3 regions of the Streptosporangium nanhuense genome follow, and region 2 is predicted to be linked to each of the others. Evidence: riboswitches for the same ligand, from Rfam matches in the RefSeq annotation. Region 2 holds a riboswitch; each other region holds the start of a gene.
What was found. A riboswitch is a leader RNA that binds a small molecule or an ion and turns the genes downstream of it on or off. The one in region 2 is predicted to bind S-adenosylmethionine.
Positions count from the first base shown of each region.

Region 1: another riboswitch for S-adenosylmethionine. It lies ahead of AC5L38_RS15640 (aminotransferase class V-fold PLP-dependent enzyme); the one in region 2 lies ahead of thrC (threonine synthase).
Region 3: another riboswitch for S-adenosylmethionine. It lies ahead of AC5L38_RS37055 (glutathione S-transferase C-terminal domain-containing protein); the one in region 2 lies ahead of thrC (threonine synthase).

Region 1 is NZ_JCADBG010000007.1:99,441-106,220, forward strand. It holds gene AC5L38_RS15630 (acyltransferase family protein) at 1-928, opposite strand, end outside; gene AC5L38_RS15635 (NADH-quinone oxidoreductase subunit D) at 946-2,130, opposite strand; gene AC5L38_RS15640 (aminotransferase class V-fold PLP-dependent enzyme) at 2,148-3,455, opposite strand; SAM riboswitch class IV at 3,508-3,623, opposite strand; gene AC5L38_RS15645 (TerC family protein) at 3,856-4,713, shown strand; gene AC5L38_RS15650 (cytochrome P450) at 4,741-5,940, shown strand; gene AC5L38_RS15655 (SAM-dependent methyltransferase) at 6,157-6,780, opposite strand, start outside.
Region 2 is NZ_JCADBG010000044.1:1,521-8,300, reverse strand. It holds gene AC5L38_RS42315 (MFS transporter) at 1-4, opposite strand, end outside; gene AC5L38_RS42310 (alpha,alpha-trehalose-phosphate synthase (UDP-forming)) at 88-1,512, opposite strand; gene AC5L38_RS42305 (RNA polymerase sigma factor) at 1,744-2,301, shown strand; gene AC5L38_RS42300 (S1 family peptidase) at 2,572-4,113, shown strand; SAM riboswitch class I at 4,356-4,496, shown strand; gene thrC (threonine synthase) at 4,511-5,803, shown strand; gene AC5L38_RS42290 (MoaD/ThiS family protein) at 5,826-6,101, shown strand; gene AC5L38_RS42285 (cold-shock protein) at 6,447-6,647, shown strand.
Region 3 is NZ_JCADBG010000027.1:30,847-37,626, forward strand. It holds gene AC5L38_RS37025 (ABC transporter ATP-binding protein) at 1-635, shown strand, start outside; gene AC5L38_RS37030 (enoyl-CoA hydratase-related protein) at 695-1,468, shown strand; gene AC5L38_RS37035 (TetR/AcrR family transcriptional regulator) at 1,640-2,377, opposite strand; gene AC5L38_RS37040 (ATP-binding cassette domain-containing protein) at 2,478-3,431, shown strand; gene AC5L38_RS37045 (ABC transporter permease) at 3,424-4,185, shown strand; gene AC5L38_RS37050 (DUF402 domain-containing protein) at 4,297-4,818, opposite strand; SAM riboswitch class IV at 4,871-4,983, shown strand; gene AC5L38_RS37055 (glutathione S-transferase C-terminal domain-containing protein) at 5,023-5,958, shown strand; gene AC5L38_RS37060 (FAD/NAD(P)-binding protein) at 5,955-6,780, shown strand, end outside.

The DNA of each region.
Region 1 (6,780 bases), on a different contig from region 2:
GGTAGATGCCCGAGTAGACCAGGCCGAAGAGGGCGAACAGGCCGGTCCACAGGATGGCGACGTCGAAGCGGCGGGGAAGCGCCACCACCCTGTCGTAGAAGAAACCGGCCTGGTGGGCCAGTCCCCAGACGATGATCATGTTGAGCCAGCCCGCGGCCTCGTACCCGTAGCGCAGCCGCAGCACGTCGACGACGAGCGCCGCCCCCGCCAGCCAGATCAGGGCCAGCACGTCGTAGTGCCGGTGCAGCCAGAGCGAGATCGGGAGCAGGGCGATCAGCACGAGGTAGACGCCGATGAACCAGAGCGGGCTGATGACGAGCAGGACCACGCGGTCCATCCACTCGATCCCGAGCGCCCACGCCACGAGCGCGCCGAACACGATCCAGGTCCCGGCCAGCGCCAGCGCGGGGATCGCGAGGCTCCGGATGCGCCGCCACACGAAGGTGCCGATGCCGACACCGCGCTCGCAGGCCCGGTTCCACGACAGCAGGTGGACGTACCCGCCCACGTAGAAGAAGAGCGGCAGCACCTGCAGCAGCCACGTCAGTATCCACAACCCCGAGGTGAAACCCAGCGGGCTCGTCGGCGAGGGGCCGTCGGGGCCCCACTGCAGGATCGTGAACGCCCAGTGCCAGACGACCACGACGATCAGGCTGAACGCGCGCAACCAGTCGACGTACCGGTCCCGGCGCGGCCCGTCCCCGGCGGGGGGAGTCTCGGGCGGAACGGGATCCGAGGTCGTGGTGGTTCCGGTGACGGTCGCGCCGGGCTCGGGGGCTCCCGGAGAAGTGACGGGCTCGGGGGTTCCGGGAGAAGGCTCGGGGGTTCCCGGAGAGGTCGCGGAGAAGGTGCGGGGGGCGGGCGGTGCGGAGGGGGTGGGGAGCGCCGAGGGGGTCGCCCTCTCCTGGTCCTCACCGGGTTCGATCATGCGGTTGCAACCGTGCCTTACTTGTCGATGTCGCCGACGACGAAGAACATCGAACCCAGGATGGCCACCATGTCCGCGACCAGGTGGCCGGGAAGCATCTCGCGCAGCACCTGGACGTTGTTGAAGGAGGCCGAGCGGAGCTTCATCCGCCACGGCGTCTTCTCCCCGCGCGAGACCAGGTAGTAGCCGTTGAGGCCGAGCGGGCTCTCCGTCCAGGCGTAGGTGTGGCCCTCGGGAACCTTCAACACCTTGGGCAGGCGCTGGTTGACCGGCCCCGGGGGCAGGTCGAGGAGCCGTTCCACGCAGGCGTCGGCCAGGTCGAGGGAGACCTTCACCTGCTCCAGCAGCACCTCGAACCGGGCGTGGCAGTCTCCCGCCGACCGGGTGACGACCTTCACCGGCAGCTCGCCGTAGGCGAGGTAGGGCTCGTCCCTGCGCAGGTCGACGTCGACGCCCGCGGCGCGGGCGATGGGGCCGCTCACGCCGTACTGCATGATCGTCTCGCGGTCGAGGACGCCCACCCCGCGCGTGCGGGCGAGGAAGATCTCGTTCCCGGCGACGAGGTTCTCGATGTCGGGCAGCCGCCGCCGCACGTCGGCCACGGCCTGGGCGACCCGGCCCGTCCACCCTTCGGGGATCTCCTCCTTGAGGCCGCCGACCCGGTTGAACATGTAGTGCATGCGCCCGCCGGAGATCTCCTCCATCACGGCCTGGAGGGTCTCGCGCTCCCGGAACGCGTAGAACATCGGGGTGATCGCGCCCAGCTCCAGCGGGTAGGAGCCGAGGAACATCAGGTGGCTGAGCACCCGGTTGAGCTCGGCCATCAGCGTGCGCGTCCAGACCGCCCTGACAGGCACCTCCATGCCGAGCATCCGCTCCACCGCGAGGACGACGCCCAGCTCGTTGGCGAACGCCGACAGCCAGTCGTGCCGGTTGGCCAGCACGATGATCTGCCGGTAGTCGCGCACCTCGAAGAGCTTCTCGGCGCCCCGGTGCATGTAGCCCACGATCGGCTCGGCCGCGCTGATCCGCTCCCCGTCCAGCGTGAGCCGCAGCCGCAGCACGCCGTGCGTGGAGGGGTGCTGCGGTCCGATGTTGAGGATCATGTCCTCGGTCGCGAGCTCCTTGCCGTACGCCCCCCGCACGGCCTCGGCGCCCGCCCCCATTCCCACGTTCAGCTCGCGGGGCGCGCCTTCAGTCATAGGGCCATGCTGTCACGTCAGCCGCGCGAGGCAAGATCCCGCAGGGCCTCGACCAACCGGTCGACGTGCTCGGAGGTCGTGCCGATGCCGATGGAGGCGCGGACGGCGGAGGCGGTGACGTCGTCGCAGCCGCCGTCCTTGGCGCCCAGCAGGTGCCGTACGAAGGGGTGGGCGCAGAACTTGCCGTCGCGGACGCCGATGCCGTAGTCGCCGGACAGGGCCTCGGCGACCTCGCGGGCGGTGAAGCCGTCCACCACGAAGGAGACGATGCCGACGCGCGGGTGGTCCGGGCCCCACAGGGACAGCTCGTGGACGCCGGGGACGGAGGCGAGGCCCGCGCGCAGGCGCCCGAGGAGGCGCTCCTCCTCGCGGACCAGCGGGGTCCAGCCGGTGGCGGTCAGGGCGTCGCAGGCCGCGGCGAGCGCGACGGCGCCCAGCACGTTCGGGGTCCCGGCCTCGTGCCGGGCCTCGGGGTCGTCGTGCCACTCGGTGCCGTCGTCGTTCACGGCCTTCACCGCGCCGCCGCCCCGCAGGTACGGCTCGGCCTCGGCCAGCCAGTCGGAGCGGCCGATCAGCGCGCCGGTGCCGAACGGCGCGTAGAGCTTGTGGCCGGAGAAGACCACGTAGTCCAGGTCGAGCGCCGTCAGGTTGAGGCGGCGGTGCGGGACGAGCTGCGCGGCGTCGACGAGGACGCGGGCCCCGTGGCGGTGGGCGATGTGGGCCAGCGCGGCGATCGGCCAGAGCTCCCCGGTGACGTTGGAGGCGGCGGTCACGACCAGCAGCTTGGGGCCGTCGATCGAGGCGAGGGCGTCGTCGGCGGCCCGGACGGCCTCGCCGGGGAAGGCGGGGGCCGCGAGCCGCACGGCCCGCTCCCAGGGCAGCAGCGAGGCGTGGTGCTCGGTGTCGAAGACCACGGCGGTGGTGCCCTCGGGCAGGCTGCGGGCGAGCAGGTTGGTCGCGTCCGTGGTGTTGCGGGTGAAGATCACCGAGTCGTCGGGCCGGGCGCCGACGAAGGCGCGCACCGTGTGCCTGGCCTGCTCGTAGCGGGCCGTGGTCAGCTGGGACGCGTACCCGGCGCCGCGGTGGACGCTGGAGTAGGCCGGGAGCGCGGCGGCGACGGCGGCGCTCACCGGCTCCAGACAGGGGGCGCTCGCGGCGTAGTCGAGGTTGGCGTAGCGGACGAGCCTGCCGCCCCTGACCGGGACCTCCAGGTCCGAGCCGAGCACGGCCGGGATCGGGCGGTCACCCGGCGTACGGGTCTCGGGGGTGCTCGCGTGAGCGGGGACGAGGCTCTCGGGGGTGCTGAAGATCGTCAGGGTGGACATGCCAGGGCTCCTTCGAGGTCATCGGACCCCAACCCGTGACACAGGTGCCTGGAGCCCGCGCTTGCCCGGCACACCTCGTGCCGGACCAGGTCCTCACCCGGGGCACCCCGCCGCGGACGCGAGGGTTGCCGGCCAGCGAGCCGGGGCTTGTCACTGGCACTCATGACCTACGGGGGAACTATAACCGACACCCCGCGGTGCCTCGCAAGTCCGAAATGTGATCAACCCGATATCAGAGCCTGGACGGGCGCCTTCGGGAGCGCCCGGCGAATTGACAGCGAAGCGTGATGAAGGAGAGGAACTCCGGGCGTCTCCCGGTCGTCCTGGCAGTCAGCCGAAGAAGCGTTCGGGCAGTTGGCCGACGGTGTGTCCCAAGCGCCGACCGACGAAGGAGAAAGCAATGGACTGGGTGACCAACCCGGAGATATGGATAGGGTTCTTCACCCTTGTCGCCCTGGAGATCGTCCTGGGGATCGACAACATCATCTTCATCTCGATCCTGGTGAGCAAGCTCCCGCCCGCGCAGCGTGACAGGGCTCGCAGGCTGGGCCTCGCCGTCGCCCTGATCAGCCGCCTCCTGCTGCTGCTGGCGTTGTCGTGGGTGGTGAGGCTCACAGAACCGATGTTCGAGGTCTTCGGGCAGGGGATATCGGGGCGCGACCTGATCCTGATACTCGGCGGCCTGTTCCTGCTGGGCAAGAGCGTCCACGAGATGCACGGCAGCCTGGAGGGCGACTCGGGCCACTCCGAGGGCAAGGTGGCCGCGTCCTTCACCTCGGTGATCATCCAGATCATGATCCTCGACGTCGTCTTCTCGCTCGACTCGGTGATCACCGCGGTCGGCATGGTCGACGAGCTGGGTGTCATGATCGCGGCCGTCATCGTCTCGGTCATCGTGATGCTGGTCGCCTCCGGGCCGATCAGCCGCTTCGTGGAGCGGCACCCGAGCATCAAGATGCTCGCGCTGTCCTTCCTGGTGCTGATCGGTGTCGTGCTCATCGCCGAGGGGTTCGAGCAGCACATCTCCAAGGGCTACATCTACTTCGCCATGGCGTTCTCGCTGCTGGTGGAGCTGCTGAACATCCGGATGCGCGGCAAGGCGAAGCGCAAGCCGGTCGAGCTGCGAGCCCGCTACGAGGCCGAGGGCGAGGCCGCTCCGGGAACCCCGGAGACCCCGGAGACCCCGGTGGGTCAGGCGGCTCCGTCGGGTCGCGCCGACGAGCCCGCCGAGAGGGGGAAGCCGGACGAACGGGCCTGATCCTGAGCCGGGGATTACGATGCCTACGTGCTCTTTGATCCCTGGAATCCGGAATTCGTCGCCCATCCCTACGACGTCTACGACGAGCTGAGGCGGGAGCGGCCGGTCAGCTTCTTCGAGCCGACCGGCCAGTGGCTGGTGGCCAGGCACGCCGACGTCAACGCGCTGCTGCGGGACCGCAGGCTCGGCCGCTCCTACCTGCACGTGGCCTCGCACCAGGAGTTCGGCAGGCCGGACGACCCCGGGTTCCAGGACCCGTTCTGGCGGGTGATCAGGGCGGGGATGCTCGACGTCGAGCCGCCGGTGCACACCAGGCTCCGGCGGCTGGTGTCGAAGGCGTTCACCCCCCGTATGGTCGAGGCGCTCCGCCCCAAGGTCGCCCGCATGGCCGGGGAGCTGGTGGACGCCTTCGTCGAGCGCGGCGGCGGAGACCTGATCGCCGAGGTCGCCGAGCCGCTCCCGGTCACCGTGATCGCCGAGATGCTCGGCGTCCCCGAGGCCGACCGGCACCTGCTGCGGCCCTGGTCGGCCGACATCTGCGGCATGTACGAGCTCCAGCCGTCGGTCGAGGCCCAGCACACGGCCGTACGGGCGGCCGAGGAGTTCTCCGCCTACCTCGTCGAGCTGGCCCGCGCCCGCAGGGCCGACCCCGGTGACGACCTGATCAGCGCGCTCGCCCTGGTGGCCGACGAGGGTGACAGGCTCACCGAGGAGGAGCTGGTCGGCACCTGCGTGCTGCTGCTCAACGCCGGGCACGAGGCCACCGTCAACGTCACCGGCAACGGCTGGTGGTCGCTGTTCCGCAACCCGGCCGAGCTGGACCGGCTCCGCGCCGACCACGCGCTGCTGCCCACGGCGGTCGAGGAGCTGATGCGCTGGGACACCCCGCTGCAGATGTTCGAGCGCTGGGTGCTGGAGGACGTCTCGGTGGGCGGGGTCGACATCCCGCGCGGCGCCGAGGTGGCGCTGCTGTTCGGCTCGGCCAACCGCGACCCCGAGGTCTTCGCCGACCCCGCCCGCCTGGACGTGGGCCGGGCCGACAACCCGCACATCTCCTTCGGCGCCGGCATCCACTTCTGCCTGGGGGCGCCGCTGGCCAGGGTCGAGCTGATCGAGTCCTTCGGCGCCCTGCTGCGCAGAGCGCCGAAGATGGAGCTCGCCGCCGAGCCCTCCTGGGGCCCGGGCTACGTCATCCGGGGCCTGACCTCCCTCGATGTGCGGGTCTGAGAACCTGCCGAATCCCGGCCGGCGAGCGGGACCCGTCGGCGAGCGGGATCCGTCCCGGGCGGTGGGCCCCGCCGGAGCGACATCGGCCCGGCGGGTGGGCGGCGGCACTGGGACGGCCGGCATCGGTGCGGCGGGTCGGGTGACGGCTCCGGGACGGCCGGCATCGGTGCGGCGGGTGGGCGGCGGCACTGGGACGGCCGGCATCGGCCCGGCGGGTCAGTGACGGCTCTGGGAGAGCCAGCCGAACCCGCCGAGGCCGCCCGCCGCGATGAGCTCCGCCTCCTCCGAGGCCCTGGCGAGAGCCTGCAGGTAGCCGCGCGGGTCTTTCCCGGCCTGCTCGACCGGGGGGCGTCCTCCGGTGACCCCGAGGGCGCGCAACGCCTCGCGCTGCGTGGTCAGCGCCGTCGTGACGGCCCCGGCGCTCTCGCCGGAGGCCGCGCAGGCGTCGAGCGCCACGTGGGCGGTGATGTCGCACGAGCCGTCGGGCACGGGCGCGACCATCGCCCCGTCGCGGTATCCGGCCAGCGTGCCGTACGGCGGCCGGTCGTCCAGGGCGTGGGAGTAGTCGATCGCGACCGCCCGGCCGCGCGCCAGCCGTACGATCACCGACGCCCAAGCCCTGTCGCGCGGCCTGCCGATCTCGGCCCGCTCCCCGACGGTCCGCATCGGCCACCATCGGTCCAGCCAGGCGAGATCCACCTCCGAGGGCCTGCCGCCGAGGCGCTCCTCACCGTCGGTGACGTTGACCATGACCAGCCGGGGCCCGTCCGCCGTCTGCTCCGCGACGTCGACCGGGACGTTGTCGAGCCACTCGTTGGCGATCACCAGCCCGTGGATCCC
Region 2 (6,780 bases):
TCAACTCGGTCTCCCGTACCCCAGAAAAGTGAAATAGCCGCAAAAACTATCTCATACCGGGCTAAATCCGCTTAAGGGGTCGGGGTGTCACCCGAGGGCGTCGAGCTGCTCGGCGAACCAGCGGTGCGGGGGGAGCGCGGTCGCCGCGGCGGCCAGCAGCACACTCCTCCTGGCGCGCTCGTCCGAGGGCATCGTCAGGCCCGCGTACAGCGCGGCGGCCGTGGCCGAGACGTCGTAGGGGTTGACCGTCAGCGCGTGCTCGCCCAGCTCGGCGGCGGCACCCGCCTCCCGCGACAGCACCAGCGCGCTGTGCGGAGACAGGATCGGCCCCTCCTTGGCCACCAGGTTCATGCCGTCGCGGATCGGGTTGACCAGCAGCACGTCGGCCAGCCGGTAGGCGGCCAGCGAGCGGGGGTAGTCGTCGTTGACGTTGAGGATCAGCGGGTCCCAGTCCTCGGTGGCGTACTCGTCCTCGATCTCCTCGGCGCAGCGCTGGACCGCCGCGGTGTACTCGCGGTACTCGGGCAGGTCGTGCCGGGAGGGGTAGGCGAAGGCGAGGTGCGTGACGCGGCCGTGCCACTCGGGGTGGGTCGCGAGGAACTGCTTGTAGGCGGTCAGGCCCCGCACGATGTTCTTCGACAGCTCCGTCCTGTCGATCCGCACGATCAGCCTGCGGTCGCCCACCTGGGCGCGGAGCGCGGCCATGTGGGACTCCACGTCGGGTTCCGACGCCCTGGTCCAGAGCGCCTTGCCGTCCACGCCCAGGCTGTGGGTGCCGATCCGGCTGGTCCTGCCCGCGTGCGTGACCGTACGCTCCCCGCGGTCGACCCGCGCGCCGAGCACCGTCTCGCAGCAGTCCATGAACGCCCCGCCCCAGCGGGCCGTCAGGAAACCCGCGTGGTCGGCACCCAGGATGCCCTCCAGGAGCTCGGTCGCGACGTCGTCGGGGAGCAGGTTGAAGTATTCGGGCGGCGCCCACGGGGTGTGCGAGAAGTGCGCCACCCGCAGGTCGGGGCGCTCCCCCCTGAGCATGGCCGGGACCAGGCTCAGGTGGTAGTCCTGCACCATCACCCGCGCCCCGTGCGGGGCCTCCTCGGCCAGCGCCATCGCGAACGCCTCGTTGTAGGACTGGTACGACTCCCACTCCCGGCGGAACCTCGCGTCGAAGTGCGGCCTGTTGGGGATGTCGTAGAGGAGGTGGTGGACGAACCAGAGGGTGGAGTTGGCGACCGCGTTGTACGCGCGGTGGAAGGTCGCGGGGGGGATGTCGAGCATCCGCAACGCGCCGGTGTCGTAGCCCGCCTGGTCGAGCCGGCCGCCGGGCGCCAGCCGCACGGCGCCGCGGTCGCCGTCGGACAGCGCCGCGCAGACCCACAGGACGTTGAGATCTCTCGCGACCTCCGAGAGGCCGGAGACCAGGCCGCCACCTCCCCTGCGCATGGACAGCGAACCGTCTTCGGAGAGGGTGAAGGAGACGGGGCCGCGGTTGGAGGCAACCAGGATCGCGCTCATCGATTCTCCTTGAGCGTGGAGACCCCCAAGGTTAACCGGCACCTTGTGGGGATGTCCCTGCTCTTCAGGTCAAGGAAGGAACGGCGTCCATCGAATTGTGTCAGCTCTTGTCAGCAGGTGGAGTGATGAGCCCCGGTGTATCACCCTTTTTGTGGCGCGGAGGGAGGGTCACCATCCGCGATCCCCGACCGTAGGATGTCCAGCGACCGTGACCGCTGATGGGGGCCCGTGATGGCGCTGGACGAGATGACCGAGGAACTGGCCCGATCGGCCGCCCAAGGTGACCACCGCGCTCTCGGTGAGCTGCTGAGGCGGATCGAGCCGGCCGTGCTGCGGCACTGCGGGCGGATCCTCCCCTTCCGGCAGGACGCCGAGGAGGCCTGCCAGGACACCCTGCTCGCGGTGGCGCGCAACATCGGCCGCTTCGAGGGCCGTGCCCGGTTCAGCACCTGGCTGCACATCGTGACCGCCAACTGCGCCAGGACCACCTACCGATCGCTGAAGCGCCGCGCCGCCGAGCAGAGCTCGGACGAGCTGCCGTTGCAGAAGCCGGACGTCGCCCGGGTGAGCGTCATCGCCGGGTCCCGGCTGGACCTGCTCGACGCGATGGAGGCGCTGGAGGCCGAGAAGCCTGACCTGGCCCAGGCGCTGGTGCTGCGCGACATCTGCCAGCTCGACTACAACGAGGTGGCCGAGCAGCTGCGCATCCCGCTGGGCACCGCCAAGTCGCGCATCCACCAGGCGCGCAAGTACGTCCAGGGCGCCCTGGGCGACGCCTACGGCTTCTGAGGCGGACGCCCGTCCTTCCCGGCCGGGCGCGGGAGGCTGAGCGGCTGCCCCTCCCTCCCGGGCAGGGCTCCCCGGCCGAGGCCGCGGTGGGTCCGAGCGGTGCCGGGCCCGGAACGGCCGGTGGGAGCCGTTCGAGAACGCCCTCCGCGTGGCGCGCGGCTTCGACGACCTCACCTGATCTAGGGTGGCGTTGCCCACGTCACGTGATCGATCGGTGACAGATGGCCATCTCCCCTCACGCTCTGAAAGCCGAGGTCGAGGAGAGATCACATGCCCCGCAGACACGCTGTCACCACGGCATGCGTCCTGACGGTCACCGCGCTCGCCCTGGCCGCCCTGCCGGCCGGTGCCCAACGCGAGGCGAGGGGTGTCCCCGCCGCGGTCGGCACCCCGTCCGCGGCCACCGCCGTGCCGGTCGTGTCGGGCGCGTTGCAACCGCCGCCGGGCATGCTGGAGGCGCTTGAGCGCGACCTGGGGCTGACCCCGGCCCAGGCCCGGGCCCGCCTGCTCAACGAGGCCCGCCTGACCCCCATCGCGCTGCAGATGAGCAGGAGGCTCGGCCCCGATTTCGGCGGCACCTGGCTCCGGGGGAACAGCGCGCACACCCTGGTGGTGGCCACCACCGACGCCGCCGACATCCCCGAGATCCTCGCCGCGGGAGCCGCGGCCGAGGTCGTCCCCAGGTCGCTGGCGGAGCTCTCGGAGATCAAGAAGGAGCTCGACACCACGTTGCCGCCGCAGCCGCTCGTGTCGAGCGCTCGCTTCGTCGACGTGAAGAGCAACAAGGTGGTCGTCCTCTCCTCGAAACCCGAGGACGCCCAGAACTTCGTCGAGAGCACGGGGGTGAGCTCGGAGGCGGTGGTCGTGCTGCCCAGCACCGAGTTCCCCCTGCCCCTGTACGACCTGGTGGGCGGCACCGCCTACTACATCGGCGTCACCAGCCGATGCTCGGTCGGCTTCTCCGTTCTCAAGGGCACCCAGGACGGCTTCGTCAGCGCGGGCCACTGCGGCAGGACGGGCGAGACCACGACCGGCTACAACCGCGTCGCCCAGGGCACCTTCCGGGGATCGTCCTTCCCGGTCAACGACTACTCCTGGATCGCGGCCAACGCCAACTGGACGGCCACCCCGGCGGTGGACAACGGCGAGGGCGGCACCGTGCCCGTCGCCGGCGCCCGCGTCGCCATCGAGGGGGCCTCGGTCTGCCGGTCCGGCTCCACCACCGACTGGCACTGCGGCCTCATCCAGCAGCGCGACGCCAGCGTCACCTACCCCCAGGGCACCGTCCTCCAGCTGACCCGCACCAACGTCTGCGCGGAACCCGGCGACTCCGGCGGCTCCTTCATCTCCATCGACCAGGCCCAGGGCGTCACCTCCGGCGGCTCGGGCAACTGCAGCCAGGGCGGCACCACCTACTTCCAGCCGGTCGGCGAGATCCTCACCGCCTACGGCCTGGACCTGAGGACCACCGCGGGCAACCCGCCGCCGCCGGTCACGGGCACCTGCACCGGCTTCCCGAACACCTACACCGGCACCCTGGCCGTCGGCCAGTCCGCCTACCAGCCCCGGAACCTGTACTACCGGTCGACCGTCAGGGGCGTCCACCACGGCTGCCTGGACGGCGCCGACGGCACCGACTTCGATCTGTACCTGCAGAAGTGGAACGGCACGGGCTGGCCGGTCGTCGCCACCTCCAACGGCGCGGGCCCCGACGAGAAGATCTCCTACACCGGCACGGCCGGTTACTACCGCTACCGGGTGTTCTCCGCGGGCGGCTCCGGCCGATACACGCTGGGGTTCAGCGTGCCGTGACCGCTCCGGCGGGCCGTCTCCGGCGGGCCGCTTCCGGCGGGCCGCTTCCGGCGGCGACGAGAGGGAAGGGGCGAGGCCCCCGCCGTCCAGTTCGCGTGCCGAGTGCCGCGCGACCGGGGCTCCGGATCCGATTGTCCGCTGGATAACACGCTGTGTCTCGCACAGTGAGACAAGGAGTCAGGAGGGCGGCAGGGCGAGGTAGAGTGCTTGGGACCTGCGCGTCAGGTTCCTAACTGAATATTTGCTCATCCAGAGGGGTGGAGGGACCGGCCCTGCGAAGCCCCGGCAACCATCCCGGTTCAAGACTCGTTATCTGAACGAGGTCGGCCGGGACAGGTGCCAATTCCGGTCTGCGACCAGGGTGGTCCAGACGAAGATGAGGGAAAGGCCTCGCTTCATGGCGCTCGCAACCACTGAGAACACCACCACCTCGACCGGCCGTGCCGACGACGCGCGTGACCCGCGCTTCGGCCCCGCCGTCGCCCTCTCCTGCCGAGAGTGCGGTGCCCGCTACGACCTCGGCCCCAGCTTCGCCTGTATCGAGTGTTTCGGGCCCCTTGAGATCGCGTACGACTTCGGGCGTGTGACCCGGGAGCGGATCGCCGAGGGGCCGACCAACATCTGGCGCTACCGCTCGCTGCTGCCCGTCCCCGAGGACGTGGCCACCAAGCCCAACATGGCGCCCGGCTGGACCAAGCTCGTCAACGCCGGCAACCTCGCCCGCGAGCTGGGCATCCGCTCCCTGCACGTGAAGGACGACTCCGGCAACCCCACGCACTCCTTCAAGGACCGCGTGGTGGCCATCGCCGTCGAGGCCGCCCGCAACTTCGGCTTCCACACCCTGTCCTGCTCCTCCACCGGCAACCTGGCCGGCGCCGTGACCGCCGCCGCCGCGCGGGCCGGGCTGGACGCCTGCGTGTTCATCCCCTCCGACCTGGAGCAGGCCAAGATCGTCATGGCCTCCGTGTACGGCGGCAGGCTCATCGGCATCGAGGGCACCTACGACGACGTGAACCGCTTCTGCTCCGAGCTCATCGGCGACGAGCTGGGTGACCAGTGGGGCTTCGTCAACGTCAACCTCCGGCCGTACTACGCGGAGGGGTCCAAGACCCTGGCCTACGAGATCGCCGAGCAGCTCGGCTGGCGCATCCCCGACCAGATCGTCATCCCGGTCGCGTCGGGCTCGCAGCTGACGAAGGTCGACAAGGGCTTCAAGGAGCTGATCCAGCTCGGCCTGGTCGAGGACAAGCCCTACAAGATCTTCGCGGCCCAGGCCGAGGGGTGCTCCCCGGTCTCCGCCGCCTACAAGGCGGGCCACGACGTGATCCGCCCGGTCAAGCCGGACACGATCGCCAAGTCGCTGGCGATCGGCAACCCGGCCGACGGCCCGTACGTCCTGGACATCGCCCGCCGCACCGGCGGCGCGGTCGAGGACGTCACCGACGCCGAGATCGTCGACGCGATCCGGCTGCTGGCCAGGACCGAGGGCATCTTCGCCGAGACCGCCGGAGGCGTGGTCGTCGGAGTGCTGCGCAAGCTGGTCGCCTCGGGCAGGCTCGACCCCGACGCCGAGACCGTGGTCCTCAACACCGGCGACGGTCTCAAGACCCTCGACGCGGTGGCCGCGGAGGCCCGCCCGACCGCGGTGATTCGACCTTCTCTTGACGCATTCCGTGCGGCTATCGCCTAGAAATCGTGAAAGGTACTGAATTATGAGCGTTTCTGTGCGGATTCCGACGATTCTCCGGACTTACACCGATGGTGCCGCCGAGGTGAACGGAGAGGGGGAGACCCTGCGCGATGTTCTTCAGAAGCTCGACGCGGACTTCCCGGGGATCGGTGCCCGGATTCTTGATGAATCGGGAAAGATCCGACGTTTTGTCAACGTCTATGTCGGGGATGAGGACGTTCGTTTCGTCGACAACCTCGACACGGCCACGCCCTCCGGCGCCCAGGTCTCCATCATCCCGGCGGTGGCCGGAGGCTGATTCTCCCGCCCCGGCGCGGCCCTGACGGCCCCGCGCCGCCCCCGGGGCGTCCGCGACTCCACGGCACCCGCCCGGCTCCGGCCGGGCGGGTGCCGTCTTTTGTGACGCAGGCTCATATTTGTGGGATAGATAGGGAATGTAACCCTTAACTAACTAATAGTGATAGTGAAAGTTTGTTCTCGTACTAAAAGCTCTCGTAAAGCAGTAGTTTGGTGCTTGACTCTGTTGCCCTACCGGTTCCCACAGGTATGGTCGGAACGATCGACGTGGCGAAGTCCGCCCGGAGATTGAGGACTTCGCGAGAGGAATGGGCGTCGTCCTTAAGACCAGTAAGAGGAGTCGCAAGTGGCGCAGGGCACCGTCAAATGGTTCAACGCGGACAAGGGCTACGGCTTCATCGCGGTAGACGGTGGTAAGGATGTGTTCGTCCATTACTCCGCGATCATGATGGATGGCTACCGTGCTCTCGAGCAGGGCCAGCGGGTCGAGTTCGAGATCACGCAAGGGCAGAAGGGCCCCCAGGCGGAGTCCGTCCGGGCGGTCTGACGTAGCCGTTTCGTGAATTCGCAGGGAAGGGCCGGTGGATCCCGCGGTATCGCAGTCCGCTGGATCCCCATCGCCTGGCCCGGCTCACCCCGACCGGTGAGCCGGGCTTTCGCGCGTACGGGGCGAACGGCCG
Region 3 (6,780 bases), on a different contig from region 2:
TGTCGCTGATCGCCGGGCTCACCCCGTCGAGCGCGGGATCCATCTCGCTCGACGGGGCGCCCGTCACGGGCCCGGGGCCCGAGCGCGGGCTGGTCTTCCAGTCGGGCGCGCTGTTCCCCTTCCTCACCGTCGCCGAGAACGTGGCCTTCGGGCTGCGGCTGCTGCCGATCTCCCGGGCGGACCGGGAGCGGCGGGTCCGCTGGTATCTCGGCGAGGTCGGGCTGTCGGCCCTGGCGGGCGCGCTGCCCCGGCAGCTGTCCGGCGGGCAGCGCCAGCGGGTGGCGATCGCGAGGGCGCTGGCGTGCGAGCCGGCCGTGCTGCTGCTGGACGAGCCCTTCGGGGCGCTGGACGTCCAGACCAAGGAGGACATGCAGCTCTTCCTGCGCGAGGTGTGGCGCGACACGGGCACGACCGTGCTGATGGTCACCCACGACGTGGAGGAGGCCGTCCTGCTCGCCCAGCGGGTGCTCGTCTTCGCCTGCGGTCCGGGCAGGGTCGCCGCCGAGGTCCCGATCGGCCTGCCCGCCTACCGGGCCCTCGCGGTCAAGCGGACCTCCTCCTTCCTCGGCCTGCGTGCCACGGTCGAGGATCTGGTCCGCTCGCACATGCTGACGCCGGAGAGGGAAAAGGTGTAGAACGATATTCTGTGTCTCTCCGGGCGGGTGTCCCGGTGGGCTTTCGAGGGGGATGCGGGATGGTCGATCTGGTGCTGTCGTCGATCGAGCGGGGCGTGCTGACGCTGACGTTCAACCGCCCGGACCGGCTCAACGCCTGGACCGACGAGATGGGCCGCCGCTACTTCGACCAGCTGGCCGAGGCCGAGAAGAACCCCGAGGTCCGGGTGATCGTGGTCACCGGCGCGGGGCGGGGCTTCTGCGCCGGGGCGGACTTCCAGACGCTCACCTCCCTTCAGGACGGCTCCTACGCGGGGCAGCCCGACCCGCGCCCCACCACCTTCCCGACCACGGTCCGCAAGCCGATCATCGCCGCCGTCAACGGCGCCTGTGCCGGGCTCGGCATGGTCCACGCCCTGCTCTGCGACCTGGTCTTCACCGCCGCAGAGGCCAAGTGGACCACCGCCTTCGCCCGGCGCGGCCTGATCGCCGAGTACGGCATGTCGTGGGTCCTGCCCCGCCTGGCCGGTCAGGCCAAGGCGATGGACCTGCTGCTGTCGGGCCGTACCTTCACCGGCGCCGAGGCGTACGAGCTGGGCCTGGCCGGCCGGTCGGTGCCCGGGGAGAGGCTGATGGAGGAGACGCTGGCCTACGCCCACGAGCTGGCGACGCACAGCTCCCCGGCCTCGATGGCGGTGATCAAGCGTCAGGTCTGGGGTGACTGGCAGCAGAGCCTGGAGACGTCGGAGAAGGCCGCGACGCGCCTGATGGCCGAGTCCTTCGGCCGGCCGGACTTCGTCGAGGGCGTCGCCAGCTTCGTCGAGCGCCGCGCCCCGGGGTTCCCGCCCCTGTAGGTCCTTTCTTACGCGAGCCGGGAGGGGCGTCCCGAGTTCCCGCCCCGGCAGGTCCTTTTACGCGACCCGGCTTCCCGCCCCTGCAGGTCCCCGGCAGGTCCTTTCAGGCGACCCGGGTTCTCGCTCCCGCAGGTCTCTTCGCGCGCGGGCCGGGCGTGGGGCCGTCCCGGATCAGGTGGGCGGTTCTCCGGTCACGAGCACCGCGAGGCCGTCGAGGATGCGGTCCATGCCGAAGAGGAACTCGTCCTCGGGGCCGCTGGACATGTCGAAGACCCGGGCCTCGAGAAGCTCGTGGATCTCGGGGAAGCGCTCGGCGTCGGTCAGCTTGGAGAGCGCCCGGCCGTAGCCGGACAGCGCCTCCTCGTCGGTGACCTTTGAGGCGTCGAAGGACTCCTGGAGATCGGCCAGGAGCCCGACCTCGGTCCTGACGAAGCCGTTGACCAGCAGCAGCGCCGCCGTCTTCGTGCCCGGGTCGAGCCCGGTGCCGCGCAGGCAGCGCAGTCCGGCCTCCAGCCAGGCGACGTGGTTGGGCATGATCCCCGGGCCCGTGATGGGGATGCGCAGCGACCAGGGGTGCCGCTGCAGGGCGGCGCGCATGGCGGAGGCCCAGCGGTGGACGCCGTGCCGCCAGTCGTCGCCGGGTTCCGGGAGCGGGGGAGGCGGGCCGAGCACCGCGTCCGTGATGAGCATGAGCAGGTCGCCCTTGGAGGAGACGTAGCGGTAGAGCGCCATCGTGGAGACGTCGAGCTCGGTGGCGATCTTGCTCATCGAGACCGCGGCGAGCCCCTCCGCCGAGCCCACCCGCAGGGCGGCCTCCACGATGTGCTCCAGGCTCAGGGTGCGCTTGGGCCCCTTGCCCGGCCGCTCGCGCAGGCCCCAGGCGATCTCCACGCTCTCCGGCACTTCCATCGCGCTCCCGGGCTTGACCGTCCTTTCCTGCGAGTGTATACCTTACGCAATGCCGCGTATGCCATAAACAGTAGAGCGTACGTCATACACAGGAGGGGTAGTGGAGCCAGCCATAGAGGTGAGCGGCCTCACCAAGTCCTACGGCCGGGTCGCCGTCCTGACCGGCGTCGACCTGCGCGTGGCCAAGGGCAGCGTGTACGCGCTGCTCGGTTCCAACGGCGCGGGCAAGACGACGACCGTGCGCACCCTGGCGACGCTGGTCACGCCGGACGCGGGACGGGCCACGGTCGCCGGGTTCGACGTCGTGCGCGACCGCCGCCGCGTCCGCCGCGCCATCAGCCTGACAGGCCAGCACGCGGCGGTCGACGAACTGCTCACCGGCGAGGAGAACCTGCGGATGATGGGCCGCCTGTCCGGCCTGTCACGCGGAGGGGCCCGCCGCAGGGCGGCCGAGCTGCTGGAGCGGTTCGACCTGGCCGAGGCGGGAAGGCGGCGGGTCGGCACGTACTCGGGGGGCATGTGGCGACGCCTGGACCTGGCCGCGGGGTTGGTCGGCGCGCCGTCGGTGATCTTCCTCGACGAGCCGACCACGGGGCTCGACGTGCGGAGCAGGCAGGCGATGTGGGAGGTGATCACCCGCCTCGCCGGCTCGGGCACCACGGTCTTCCTCACCACCCAGTACCTGGAGGAGGCCGACAGCCTGGCCGACAGGATCGCGCTGCTCGACGGCGGGAGGGTGGTGGCGGAGGGCACCGCCGACGAGCTCAAGGCGAGGGTCGCCGCCTGGCGGCTGGACCTCGTCCTGGCCGACGCCCGGTCGTTCGCCGAGGTGACGCGCCTTCTCGGGGCGCGTGCCGTCCACACCGATCCCGGCAGGCTGACCGTCGGGGCGGCCACGGACGGGAGCGCCGCGGGGATCCGTGCCCTGCTGGACGAGGTGGACCCGGGGCGTTCGGCGGTCGAGAGGTTCACCGTGCGGGGCGCCACGCTCGACGACGCGTTCCTCGCGCTGACGAACAGGGAGCTGAAGGACGGGGAGCGGGCCGGTGTCTGACCTTGCCGCCTGGGTCGCCTGGCCGGTCATGACCGGCCGTGCCGTCCGCCTGTCGCTGCGCAACCTCGACGCGCTGCTCACCTCGTTCCTGATGCCCGTCCTGGTCATGCTGCTGTTCGTCTACCTGTTCGGCGGCGCGATCCAGACCGGCGTCGACTACGTCACCTACGCCGTCCCCGGCATCCTCGTCATGTGCGCCTCCTACGGAGCCTCGCTCACCGCGGTCGCCGTCAGCCATGACATGAGCCGGGGGATCGTCGACAGGTTCAGGTCGATGGACGTCGGCGGCGGGGCGTTCCTGGGCGGGCACGTGGCCGCCAGCACCGTGCGCAACCTCACCTCGCTCGCCATCGTGTTCGCCGTCGCGTTCCTGCTCGGCTTCCGGGCGGAGGCGGGCCTGGCCGGCTGGGCCGCGGCGACGGGCGTCCTGGTGGTGTTCGTGCTGGCCGTCTCCGCGGTCTCGGCCGTGGTCGGCCTGCTGTCCAGGACGCCGGAGGCGGCGGGCGGCTTCACCTTCCTGGTGATGTTCCTGCCCTACCCGAGCAGCGCCTTCGTCCCGGTGCACACCATGCCCGCGTGGCTGCACGGGTTCGCGGAGAACCAGCCGGCCACGCCGATCATCGAGTCCGTGCGCGGTCTGCTGCTCGACCGGCCGGTGGGGAGCGACCCGTGGAAGGCGCTGGCCTGGTGCGGCGGCTTCCTGCTGGTCTCGGCGGTCCTCTCCGGCAGGCTGTTCCGCAACCGCACCCGCTGAGACCGCGAGAGGGCGGGGGAGTGCCGGGGGCCGTGCCGGAAGGGCGCCCCCGGCACTGCCGTCCGTACGGGACGCGCCGCGCCGGACCCCGGACGATCGAACGGCCGGGGCTCAGGTGACCAGGGCGAGCCAGCGCGGCGCGGCGCCGAAGGGGGCGGTGCCGGCGCCGACGGCCTCCATCAGCCAGGCGGCCGAGGCGCGGGCGCTCTCCACCACGTCGGACGGGTAGGCGTACTTCACCCGGTGCTCCTCGAACTCGTCCTCATCGTCCAGGAAGACCTTGCTCGGGCGGCCCTTCAGCAGGTTGCGGCGGATCCGGATCACGTCGAGGTCCAGGTCGACCATGGTGACCTCGCCGTCCCTCCACTCCGGCACCGTGGAGATGTCGCAGTAGATCTCGTACTTGTGCGGGGCGGCGTTGAAGGCGGCCGTCCACCAGGCGTCGCGGGGGAAGAGCATCACGAACGGATGCGGCCAGGCGACCGCGTCCCCGTCGCCCTTGTAGCCGCTGGAGTCGGCCACGCAGCCCGTCCACACTCCGTACTCGTCCTCGCCGAGCAGCAGGCCGCGGTGGTGCCAGTGCAGTGATCCGTCGTACTTGCGATAGACCACATTCACGCTCTCATAGGACATTCCCCAACACTAAGGCTTGACAGAGATCTATGTATTTCCTACCTTCTAAATAGGTTAAGAGTGTCAGTGAGAAGCCCCGGCCGGCTGACCGGCAACCCTCGCACCGCGGCGGGGTGCCCCCGGGGGAGACCTGGCGGCACGGTGGGCGTGCCGCAAGCGCGGACCCCCTCACCAGGGTCACCGAGACATGCCCGGGAGTGCCACATGTCGAAGACCAGCACACTGAACCACGCGAGCCCCGTCGACCTCGGCACCCACGGCCACTACCGGCCCGGTGGCAGGCCCGGCCCGCGCTACCCCTTCCAGGGGCGCATCGGCACACCCGCCTTCCCCGCCGAGCCGGGCCGCTACCACCTCTACGTCGCGGCGGTCTGTCCGTACGCGCAGCGCGCGGCCATCGTGCGCTCCCTCAAGGGACTCCAGGACGTGGTCTCGCTCTCCTACGTCGACGACGAGCGCGACGGCCGCGGGTGGGCGTTCCGCGAGCGGCGCGGCGCCGACCCGGTCAACGGGTTCACCATCCTGCGGCAGGCGTACGAGGCGACCGAGCCCGGCTTCGACGGGCACGTCTCGGTGCCGGTCCTGTGGGACAGGACGACCGGCCGCATCGTCAGCAACAACTTCCCCGACATCACGATCGACCTGGCCACCCGGTTCGGCGGCGACCCCGAGGCCGACCTCTACCCCGAGGAGCTCAGGCCGGAGATCGACGAGCTCAACACGAGGATCCACGACATCGTCAACACGGCGGCGGGCCGCGTGGCGGCGGCCACCACCGAGACCGCGTACACCGAGGCGCGCGCGTCCGTGGTCGCCTTCCTCGATGAGCTGGACGACCGCCTGGCCGACCGCAGGTTCCTGTTCGGCTCGGGGATCACCGAGCCGGACGTGCGGCTCTGGCCGACCCTGCTCCGCTTCGACCTGAGCGACAACCCGGCGGCCAGGATCAGCGAGCGCCCGCTGACCGCCTTCCCCAACCTGTGGGACTACGCCAGGGACCTGTACGCCCACCCCGCCTTCCGCGAGAACACCGACTTCACGGCCATCTCCCCCTGGAAGGGCGAGACCGACGCCTGGCGGATCCCGGTCGAGCCACTGCGCGCCGACTGGGACCAGCCGCACCGCAGAGCCGCCGTATGAGCGCCTCGATCGCCGTCGTCGGCGCGGGGCCGACGGGCACCTGCCTGGTGGAGCGCATCTGCGCCAACGCCGCCGACCTGCTCGGCTGGCCGTCGCTGGACGTCCACGTGATCGACCCCCACCCGCCGGGCGGCGGGCGCGTCTGGCGCCACGACCAGCCGGACCTGCTCTGGATGAACTCCGCCGCCGCCGACGTGACGCTCTTCACCGACGAGTCGGTGCGCTGCGAGGGGCCGATCCGGCCAGGACCCACGCTGGCCGAGTGGCTCGGCGGCGACCCGGGCCGGTTCGCCTCCCGCCCGGTGCAGAACGGCTACCTCTCCCACGTCTTCCGGCAGGCGGTGGCGAACGCCCCGCGCGGCGTCCGGGTGCACGTGCACGACGCCCGCGCCGTCGACCTCGCCGACGTCCCCGGCGGCCAGGTGGTGACGCTGGAGGACGGCCGGACGATCGAGGCGGACGCGGTGATCCTGGCCCAGGGGCACGGCGACGTGACCCCGACCAGGGAGGAGGGCGCGCTGGCCGGCCTGGCGGCGCGCGCGGGGCTGCGCTACCTGCCCACCGGCTACGCGGCGGACCTCGACCTGGACGGCATCCCCGCCGGGGAACCGGTGATCATGCGGGGGATGGGGCTGGCCTTCGTCGACCTGATGGTGCTGCTCACCTCGGGCCGGGGCGGCCGGTTCGTCCGCGAGTACGACGGGGAGCTGGTCTACCTGCCCAACGGGCGCGAGCCGCTCCTGCACGTGGGGTCGCGGCGCGGCGTGCCGTACCACTCCAAGACCGGTTACCCCTTCACGGGCACCCGCCCGCCGGTGCCGC